Regions from separate parts of the Arthrobacter sp. NPDC057013 genome, predicted to be linked through region 1. Evidence: riboswitches for the same ligand, from Rfam matches in the RefSeq annotation. Region 1 holds a riboswitch; each other region holds the start of a gene.
What was found. Region 1 has a riboswitch for S-adenosylmethionine ahead of ACFTSA_RS04425 (homoserine O-acetyltransferase). Riboswitches for the same ligand answer to the same signal wherever they lie in the genome.
Positions count from the first base shown of each region.

Region 2: it holds a riboswitch for S-adenosylmethionine, as region 1 does, so the genes downstream of both, ACFTSA_RS10350 (aminotransferase class V-fold PLP-dependent enzyme) here and ACFTSA_RS04425 (homoserine O-acetyltransferase) in region 1, are expected to answer to the same signal.
Region 3: it holds a riboswitch for S-adenosylmethionine, as region 1 does, so the genes downstream of both, ACFTSA_RS11545 (DUF1737 domain-containing protein) here and ACFTSA_RS04425 (homoserine O-acetyltransferase) in region 1, are expected to answer to the same signal.

Region 1 is NZ_JBHUSE010000002.1:81,157-84,422, reverse strand. It holds gene ACFTSA_RS04430 (bifunctional o-acetylhomoserine/o-acetylserine sulfhydrylase) at 1-1,180, shown strand, start outside; SAM riboswitch class IV at 1,286-1,401, shown strand; gene ACFTSA_RS04425 (homoserine O-acetyltransferase) at 1,414-2,589, shown strand; gene ACFTSA_RS04420 (MFS transporter) at 2,804-3,266, shown strand, end outside.
Region 2 is NZ_JBHUSE010000006.1:51,993-55,258, forward strand. It holds gene ACFTSA_RS10345 (class I SAM-dependent methyltransferase) at 1-472, opposite strand, end outside; gene ACFTSA_RS10350 (aminotransferase class V-fold PLP-dependent enzyme) at 573-1,991, opposite strand; SAM riboswitch class IV at 2,026-2,139, opposite strand; gene hisN (histidinol-phosphatase) at 2,321-3,133, opposite strand; gene ACFTSA_RS10360 (ribosome small subunit-dependent GTPase A) at 3,200-3,266, opposite strand, start outside.
Region 3 is NZ_JBHUSE010000007.1:54,300-57,565, forward strand. It holds gene ACFTSA_RS11535 (O-succinylhomoserine sulfhydrylase) at 1-838, opposite strand, end outside; gene ACFTSA_RS11540 (rhodanese-like domain-containing protein) at 840-1,259, opposite strand; gene ACFTSA_RS11545 (DUF1737 domain-containing protein) at 1,256-1,564, opposite strand; SAM riboswitch class IV at 1,578-1,692, opposite strand; gene ACFTSA_RS11550 (NtaA/DmoA family FMN-dependent monooxygenase) at 1,899-3,194, shown strand; gene ACFTSA_RS11555 (aromatic amino acid ammonia-lyase) at 3,199-3,266, shown strand, end outside.

The DNA of each region.
Region 1 (3,266 bases):
CTTCGCGCTCGCCGAAATCGCGCCCATCTACACCCGGATCGGCAACCCGACCCAGGACGCCGTCGAGCAGCGGATCGCCAGCCTGGAGGGCGGGCTCGCCGCGCTGCTCCTGAGCTCCGGCCAGGCTGCGGAAACGTACGCCATCCTCAACATTGCCGAGGCCGGCGACCACGTGGTGGCCAGTCCCAGCCTCTACGGCGGCACCTACAACCTGCTGGCACACACCCTCAAGAAGTTCGGCGTGTCCGTGACCTTCGTGGCCGACCCGGACAACCTGGAGCACTGGCGCGACGCCGTGCAGCCGAACACCAAGCTCTTCTTTGCCGAGGTGGTCTCCAACCCCCGCCAGGACGTCCTGGACATCGAAGGTGTTTCCCGGACCGCGCACGAGGCCGGGGTGCCGCTCATCGTGGACAACACCCTGTCCACGCCCTACCTCATCAGGCCGCTTGAGTGGGGCGCGGACATCGTGGTGCACTCGGCCACCAAATACCTGGGCGGGCACGGGGCCGCCATCGCCGGTGTCATTGTGGATTCAGGCAACTTCGATTTCGGCAAGGATCCGGGGCGGTTCCCCGGGTTCAACACGCCGGACCCCACCTACAACGGCCTGGTCTACGCCCGCGACCTCGGCGCAGACGGTGCACTGGGGGCCAACCTGTCCTACATTCTCAAGGCTCGGGTCCAGCTGCTGCGCGACCTGGGCTCCGCCGTATCCCCGTTCAATGCCTTCCTCATCGCGCAGGGCCTGGAAACGCTGAGCCTGCGGGTGGAACGCCATGTGGCCAATGCGGTGGCCGTCGCCAGCTGGCTGGAAGCCAGGGACGATGTGGAGTCCGTGGCCTACGCCGGACTGCCGTCCAGCCCCTGGTATGAGCGGGGTCTGAAGTACGGGCCGAAGGGCACCGGCGCGGTGGTGTCGTTCACCGTGGCAGGCGGGGCCGAGGCAGGCAAGCGCTTCGTGGATGCCCTGGAACTGCACTCCCACGTGGCGAACATCGGCGACGTCCGCTCCCTCGTCATCCACCCGGCGTCGACCACGCACAGCCAGCTGACTCCGGAACAGCAGAGCGTGGCCGGGGTGGCCCCCGGCCTGGTCCGGCTGTCCGTGGGCCTGGAACACATCGACGACATCCTGGCCGACCTCGACGCCGGTTTCCGGGCGGCGAAAGGCGCCTGAGTCCGACCGCCGCCGGTGGAACTCCCGGCCCGGGAACGGGCCGGGAGTCACACAGCCGTCATATTCTTCGCGCAGATGTCCGCCTGTTTCGTAAACTGGGCAACAGGTCATGAGTGCCAGCGACAGCCCCGGCTTGCTGGCCGGCAACCCTCCTTCCGCGGTGGGGTGCCCCGGGTGAAGACCTGGCCTGCCGGACAGCTGCCGGCGGGCAAGCGCGTAGAAGAGGTTTACCCATGACGATTTCTGTCAGCAGCACCGATTTTCCCGCCGCCGAGGCTCGGCACGGCACGGCTTTGAACGGCACCGTTTGCGGCGGCCGCACCACTCCCGACGGTACAGTCCAGTACCTCAGCATCGGCAGCCTGGAGCTCGAGGCCGGGGGATTCCTGCCGGACGTGACCCTGGCCTACGAAACCTGGGGAACGCTCAATGAGGACGGCTCGAACGCCATCCTCGTGCAGCACGCCCTCACCGGCAGCACGCACGTGACGCGGGGCGCCGGTGACGAGGAGGGCTGGTGGGAACAGCTCGCCGGGCCGGGTGCGCCGGCGGACACTGACAGGTTCTTTGTCATTTCGATCAACATCCTGGGCGGCTGTTACGGATCCACCGGACCGTCGTCGAACGCTCCGGACGGCAAGCCTTGGGGCTCGCGGTTTCCGCTGGTGACGCTTCGGGACTCCACCGTGGCCGAGGCGCGGCTCGCCGACCGGCTCGGCATCGGCACCTGGCACGCCGTGGTGGGCGGATCCATGGGCGGGGCCCGTGCCCTCGAATGGGCGGTGACTTTTCCGGAGCGGGTCCGCCGCTGCGGTGTCATCTCCGTCGGCGCGAGGAGCACGGCCGAACAGATCGCCTTCGCGCAGGCACAGACACTGGCTATCCGGCAGGACCGCCACTTCAACGGTGGTGACTACTACGGCGGACCTGAACCCACGGAGGGCCTGGCGCTCGCCCGGCGGATCGCCCACATCACCTACCGGTCCGCCTACGAGCTCGATTTCCGGTTCGGCAGGAACGCGCAGGCCCCCGAAGAGCCGCTGCAGGCCGATGCCCTGGCGGGCCGCGGCCGTTACCAGGTGGAGAGCTACCTCGACCACCAGGGCAACAAGCTGGTCCGGCGCTTCGACGCCAACAGCTACATCGCCCTGACGGAAGCGCTCATGAGCCATGACGTCACCCGCGGACGGGGGACCCTTAAGGAAGCCCTGGCCCGGGTCACCGCCGACGTCTTCGTGGCCGCCGTGGAGACGGACCGGCTGTACTTTCCCGCGCAGTCGCTGGAACTCGCCGAGGCCCTGCCCGGGAATGTGGACGTGCACATGATCGATTCGCCGATCGGCCACGACGGGTTCCTCACGGAGATCGGCCAGCTGAACGCCCAGCTCAGGGAACACTTCCTGAACTGATCGGGCCCCGGTCAGTACGGCCGGAGCCTGCCGTACCGCGGCAATACCAGTGCAGCAGATGTGCATTTATGCAGATGCGCCCTGCACTATTTGGCGTTGAGCTTGCGTCATTGGCAGACCATACTCGTTGAATCCGGCGTTCGTGGTGCGCATCACACCCCGTCGCCATCGACTGGTCCCCGTGGTGTCGAGGAAGACACCGAAGGAGTTCGCAATGAGTACGGAAAGCTCCGCCGCAAGGCGTGCAGAAGAAACCGACGTCAAGGCCTCAGGCCTCAAAAAAGTTGTCACGGCGTCCATGGCCGGCACCGTGGTGGAGTGGTATGAGTTCTTCCTCTACGCCTCGGCTGCCACCCTGGTCTTCGGCAAGGCCTTCTTCCCCAACGCCGGCACCGAGCTGGACGGCATCATCGCCGCCTTCCTCACGTACGCCGTCGGCTTCGTTGCCCGCCCGATCGGCGGCATCGTCTTTGGCCACTTCGGCGACAAATTCGGCCGGAAGCAGCTGCTGCAGCTGAGCATCATCCTGGTGGGCGTCTCCACCTTCCTCATGGGCTGCCTCCCGACGTTCCAGCAGATCGGCTACTGGGCACCCGCGCTGCTGGTGTTCCTGCGGTTTGCCCAGGGCTTCGCAGTCGGTGGCGAATGGGGCGGCGCGGTCCTCCTCGTGGCCGAGC
Region 2 (3,266 bases), on a different contig from region 1:
CCCACGGCACGGAGGTGTCCAGTTGGTTCCAGATGAGGCCCAGCACACCGCGGGGCTTGAGGATCCGCGCAATCTCGGTGCTGGCCAGCAGCGGGTCGCACCAGTGCCAGGCCTGGGCAACGCAGACGACGTCGAACGCGGCCCCGGGCAGTCCGGTCGCCTCCGCGGTCCCTTCCAGAATTTGGACACCGGGGTAGGCGCCGCTTGGAAAGACACGGCTGAGCTGTTCCAGCATGTCCACGGAAGGGTCCACCGCGCTGACGCTGAGCCCGCGTTCCACCAGAAGGGCCGTGAATTTACCGGTTCCGGCGCCGATGTCGGCGGCCGTGCTGGCCCCGGCCGGGATGAGCCAGTCCGCGGAATCGTCAGGGTAGCCGGGACGGACGCGGTGATAGTGTTCGCCGCCGTCCTGGAAGCTCTGCCCAAGCTCCCGCCGGCGCACGTGATGAAGTTTGGGACCGCCCCGTGCCACGCACAGTCTCCTTAGCCCGACGTCGAAAATTACCTTTCGAATTTACCGTACGGAGGCCGCTGGCAGGGGAGCCCGGGTGGCGCTTAGTCTTGGATGCCCGTCAGTCTTGGATGCAGGGCGCGGCGCCGGCAGTGCCTGGCGTGTTGGGTGCCCACTCGGGGTAGGTGCGGGTGTCGTTCGCCGGAACCCAGCGTCCGGCATCCACCACGTAGTCCCAGCCGAGGCCGGAGCGGCGGAGCTCCTCGATGCCGGCGAGCAGCCGCTGGGCGTCCTCGAGCCGTGATCCCACACCGAAGCTGGCGCGCAGGGAACCGGACGGCAGGCCGAGGCGCTTCAGCAGCGGGTGCGCGCAGAAGCGGCCGTCGCGCAGGCCCACGCCGTGTTCGGCCGACAGGTAAGCGGCCACGAGCCCGGCGTCGTAGCCCTCCACGGAGAAGTTGACCACGCCAATGGCATCGTCCGGGTCACTGTCCTCGAAGATCTGGTGGACGGTGACGCCGCCGATCCTGCGCAGCCCCTCGACGAGGAAGGACCGGATGGCAGCCTCATGGGCGTGCCAGCTCTGCGGATCCAGGGCAGCGATGACCTGGGTTGCCCGGGCCAGGGTGGCTGCGCCGAGCACGTTGGGTGAGCCGCCCTCGTGGCGGGCGGGGCCGGTGGCCCAGCTGACGCCGTCGAGCCTTGCCTCGCTGACCGCGCCGCCGCCCGCGAGATGGGGCGTGCCGGCGTCGAGCCAGTCGGGACGGCCGATGAGCACGCCGGCGCCGAAGGGGGCGTAGAGCTTGTGGCCGGAGAAGGCGAGGTAGTCGACGTCGTCCGCGGCGATGTTGACGCGGCGGTGCGGCGCGAGCTGAGCGGCGTCCACCACGATCCGTGCGCCGTATTCGTGGGCCAGTGCAGCGAGGCGCCGGATCGGAAGGATTTCGCCGGTGACGTTGGACGCGCCGGTCACGGCCAGGAGGCTGACATCGCCGTGCTCCAGCTCCGCACGCAGGCTGCTGATGGTGGCTTCCAGCGTTTCCGAGGCCACCACGCTGCGGTGCGGCACGCCCTGCCACGGCAGCAGGTTGGCGTGGTGCTCGATGTCCAGATACAGCACTTCACCGGTGTGGTGGTGGTCCTCCACCGGCAGGCAGCCGGCCAGGAGGTTGAGGGAGTCGGTGGTGTTCCGGGTGAAGATGACGGCGTCATCGGCGCGGCCGCCCACGAACTCCCGCACGATGTCGCGCGCGTTCTCGTACACGGAGGTGCTGATCTGCGAGGCGTAGCCGGCGCCCCGGTGCACGCTCGCGTAGTAGGGCAGGATCTCGTTGAGGTAGGCAGAGACCACGGACAGGGCGGGCGCGGAGGCGCCGTAGTCGAGGTTGGCGTAGCGGACGTGGCCGCCCTGGATCAGCGGAGCCTGGATTTCCGCGCCGGTGACGGCGGCCAGGGGACGGCCGGCGGCGGCGAATCGGCCGTCCAGCAGGGCCGCGTCCGCGGCAGAAGACTCGGTGGATGAAATGATCGCAGTCGTCATGGGACCTCACTGGGAAAGGACCCCACGTGACGGGGATCCGCGCTTGCCGGGTCCGTTCCGGATCGGCCTGGTCGTCACCCGGGGCACCCCACCGCGAATGGAGGGTTGCCGGCCAGCTAACCGGGGTTTAGCGCTGGCACTCGTGACCTGTTACGAGACTAAGACATCTGGCCGGCCGATGAAAAAGCCGCTCCGGAATGTTAAGTGGATTATTACGCAACCCGGATATCGGGCCTTCGGCCGAATAAACGACGGCGGCCGCCACCAAAAGGGGGCGACCGCCGTCGTAATATTCAGCACAATGGCGCCGGGCCGGCTCCGGGGTAGGGCTAGAGCAAATCGTCCAGCTGCGGGTTCAGCCGCTTCAGGACTTCCGAGTGCAGGATCGAGTTGGTGGCGAGGGCGTTGCCGCCGAACGGGCCATCCGTGCCTTCGAGGGAGGTGAAACGGCCCCCTGCCTCGGTCACGATCGGCACCAGCGCCGCCATGTCGTAGAGGTTCAGTTCCGGTTCGCAGGCGATGTCCACCGCGCCTTCGGCCACCATGCAGTAGGACCAGAAGTCGCCGAAGGCGCGGGTGCGCCACACATCCTCGGTGAGCTGCAGGAACTCGCCGAGGTTGCCGCGGTCCTTCCAGCCGCCGAGGCTGGAATAGGACAGCGAGGCGTCGGCGAGGCTGGACACATTGGATACCTTGAGCCGGGTGGCGGCGGCCAGGGAACGGCCCGAGTAGGCGCCGGCGCCCTTGGCGGCCCACCAGCGCTTGCCGAGCGCCGGGGCGCTGACCACGCCCACGACGGGTTCGCCCTCGTCGACGAGGGCGATCAATGTGGCCCACACCGGCACCCCGCGGACGAAGTTCTTGGTGCCGTCGATGGGGTCGATGATCCAGCGGCGGGAACCGTGGCCGGAACTTCCGAACTCCTCACCGAGCACGGCGTCACGGGGGCGGGAACGGGACAGCTGGCCGCGGATGGACTCCTCGGCGGCCTTGTCCGCATCGGTGACCGGCGTCAGATCAGGCTTCGTCTCGATCTTGAGGTCCAGCGCCTTGAACCGGCTCATGGTCTGGTCGTCCACGGAATCGGCCAGCACATGGGCCAGACGCAGGTCATCGTTGTACGTTGAAGCGGGTTGGGTCATGGTTCCAAACTACCCTCAAAGGCCCGGCGGGGCGGGGAGGCAGCCGCCGGGCTGCGCCACGGAAGGCTAGCCGACGCTGCCGAGTTCCTTGGTCTCCTGGCCCTCCGTGCGCGGGTCGGTGCCCAGCAGGCGG
Region 3 (3,266 bases), on a different contig from region 1:
GCCATTCAGCCAGGCGCACCGCGGTGGCGGAGGAGTGGTTCACGCGGAGCGACATGGTCTCCAGGCCCTTGGTGAGGACCCAGGCGTTGAAGGCGGAGAGCGCGGGGCCGGTGTGGCGCATGAGCTGCCTGACCGGGCCGTCGATGAATTCCTTGGTGCCCAGGATGGCGCCGCCCATCACGCGGCCCTGGCCATCGATGTGCTTGGTGCCGGAGTAGACGATCACGTCCGCGCCGAGGTCCCCGCAGCGCTGCAGCAGCGGGGTGGCAAAGACGTTGTCCGCCACCACCTTGGCGCCGGCGGCGTGGGCGAGTTCGCTGACCGCTGCGATGTCCACAATTTCCTGCATGGGATTGGACGGGGATTCGAAGAAGACCGCCGTGGTGGGCACCGAGAGGGCAGCACGCCACTGCTCGAGGTCCGGACCGTCCACGAATACGGTCTCCACGCCCCAGCGCGGCAGGATTTCGTTGAGGATTACGAAGCAGGAGCCGAACAAAGAACGGCTGGCGACCACACGGTCCCCGGCGCCCAGCAGGGCACCCAGGGCGGTGAACACCGCAGACATGCCGGACGCCGTCGCAAAGCACGCCTCGGTGCCTTCGAGCAGGCGGAGCCGCTCCTGGAACGTGGCCACTGAAGGGTTCCCGTAACGTGAGTAGACGAAGCGTTCGTCCTCGCCGGTGAAGGCGCGCTCCGCAGCCGCGGCCGACTCATAAACGAACCCGGAGTTCAGGAAGACAGGTTCGGTGGTCTCTTGGAAATTGGTGCGGTCCAGCCCGCCGCGGACGGCCTGGGTATCGGGGCTCCAGCCGGCGGCGTCGTGATTAAAGGTCAACTTAGTTCTTTTCCAGGTTCGTCGGCAGTCCGCGGTTCTTCCATCCGTTCACGGTGCGCTCACCGTAGCGGTCGGGCTCGCCCTCGAAGCCTTCGAGGACGTTGTAGGCTGTGAAGCCGGCCTGCGCGGCAGCGGTGGCGGCGGCGATGGAGCGCTGGCCGGAGCGGCACAGGAACAGCAGCTCCACCCGGGTGTCCTCAGGCGCCTGCTGCCTCAGCTGCTCGACGAAGTCGGGGTTGGGAATGCCGCCGGGATAGGTCCACTGGATGAAAAGAGGATCATTCCGCTGGCCGTTCGCGGACGTGGTGTCCGGAATGCCGATGTGCGCCCACTCGCCCTCGGTCCGCACGTCCACCAGGACGGCGCCCTGCTCGAGCTTGGCCCACGCGTCCTGGGGAGTGAGGTCTCCGGCGTAGCTCATGCGTGGCCCTCGTAGGCTTCTGCGCTGAGGTCATCATCGGAGTCCAGCCGGTCCACGGCGGTGGCGACGGCGGCATCTGCGGTGGCGATGGCGGCAGGCAGGATAAGGGCCTGGGCCACGATGACGGTGGTGCCGTTGAAGGTGGCGGCAGGGCTGCCGTGCAGCACGTATCCCTCGGCCAGGGCGGCCGAGATGCGCTCACAGAATGCGCGGTCATCCGGGCCCGTGATCAGGCGGTAGGACAGCTTTTCCTCGGGTTTATCCTGCTGGGATGGCAGCGTTGCAACGGCGGGCGCGTCTGACACGACGGATCTCCTTTTCTCACGCTTGCAGCTCGAAGTGGTCGATATGCCGAGTATTCACCTGAGGCACCCCGCCGCGGAAGGAGGGTTGCCGACCGGCCAGTCAGGGCTTAATGCCGGTACTCATTACTCCCCAAAAACGTAACACTGACGACGGCGGCGCGCACCGCGGCCGTCGTCATGTTCCGTAACGCACCCAACAACTGGTCATGGTGGTGACCCCGCGTTGCGGTTACAAAGCCGGTGGCCGGGAGGATAATGACGGGAGATGAACCGCCGTAACGCCGGATGAAACCAGGCCACAGTGAATGACTCGCCCCCGAATACAGTGACTCCCATGCTGCACTTTGGATGGTTTGTGGGCCATGGCTTCGGGGTTCAGGGCTGGGGCACGCCCGGCTATGGAATCGGCTATGACTGGAAGAAGCCCGACCCCTACCAGCACGCCGTCCGGGAGTTCGAGCGGGCGGGGCTGGACCTGTTCATCATCGAGGACTCGCTCACCGTCCCCGACACCTACGGCGGGACCGCTGAGGTCTCGCTGGCGCAGGCGTCCTTTGCGCCGAAGCACGATCCGCTGGCACTGGTGCCGTATCTGCTCTCCGCCACGGAACACCTGGGCATTGTGCCCACGATCAGCGCGTCCTTCTATCCGCCGTTCACCGCCGCCCGGCTGCTGGCCACGCTGCAGCACTTCTCCAACGGGCAGCTCGGCTGGAACGTGGTGACCTCCGGCAGCGACCTGGCCGCGCAAAACTACGGGCTGGACCAGCAGATCGAGCACGACCTCCGCTACGAGAAGGCCGAGGAGTTCGTGGACGTCGTGCGCAAGCTCTGGCGCAGCTGGGAACCGGACGCCATCCGGGAGGACGTTGGGGCAGGAATCTTCGCGGACCACACCAAGGTCCGGCCGATCCACCATGACGGCGAGTTCTTCAAGGTCCGGGGACCGCTGAACACGGCACCCCTGCCGGAGGAACCGGTGCTGGTGCAGGCGGGGGCATCCCCGCGGGGCAAGGCCTTCGCGGGTGCAAATGCGGATGTCGCCATTGCCCTGGCCCGCGGTGTGGACGGCATGAAGGCCTACCGGGATTCCATCCGCGCCGAAGCCGCCGGGGCAGGCCGGAACCCCGACGACGTCAAGGTGCTGTTCGTCCTCAAACCCACCGTGACCGGTTCCACCGCCGAAGCGGAGGAACTGCGGGCTGCCCGCCGGGAGCTCACGCAGCGGGACATCGACAGCCAGCTCAACTCCATCTCCTACCTGTCCGTCATCGACTTCAAGCGGTTCGACCTCGACGCGCCCCTTCCCGAACTCAGCACCAACAGCAACCAGGGCACGCTGGAGCACTTCTCCAAGGCCGCCCCGCCGGGGTCCACCCTGCGGCAGATCCTGCAGGCCCGCAGCGGCGGCGCCGGTGACAGCATCATCGGCACCGCCGAGGAAATCGCGGACTACCTCGAGGAAACCGGGGCCGCAGTGGGCGGCGACGGGTTCCTCTTCTCCGGCTTCGTGGACCCGGCCACCATTCACGGAGTGCTGGACAGGCTGGCACCGGTGCTCCGCCGTCGGGGACTGCTGCGGACAAGCTACGGCGACGGCGGCTTCCGCCGGAACCTGCTGGACTTCTAACGCCATGGCAGGCGCTGATGCACGCGGCACGTTCCTGATCGGCACGGCGCAGATCCGCGCCGACGACGTGGC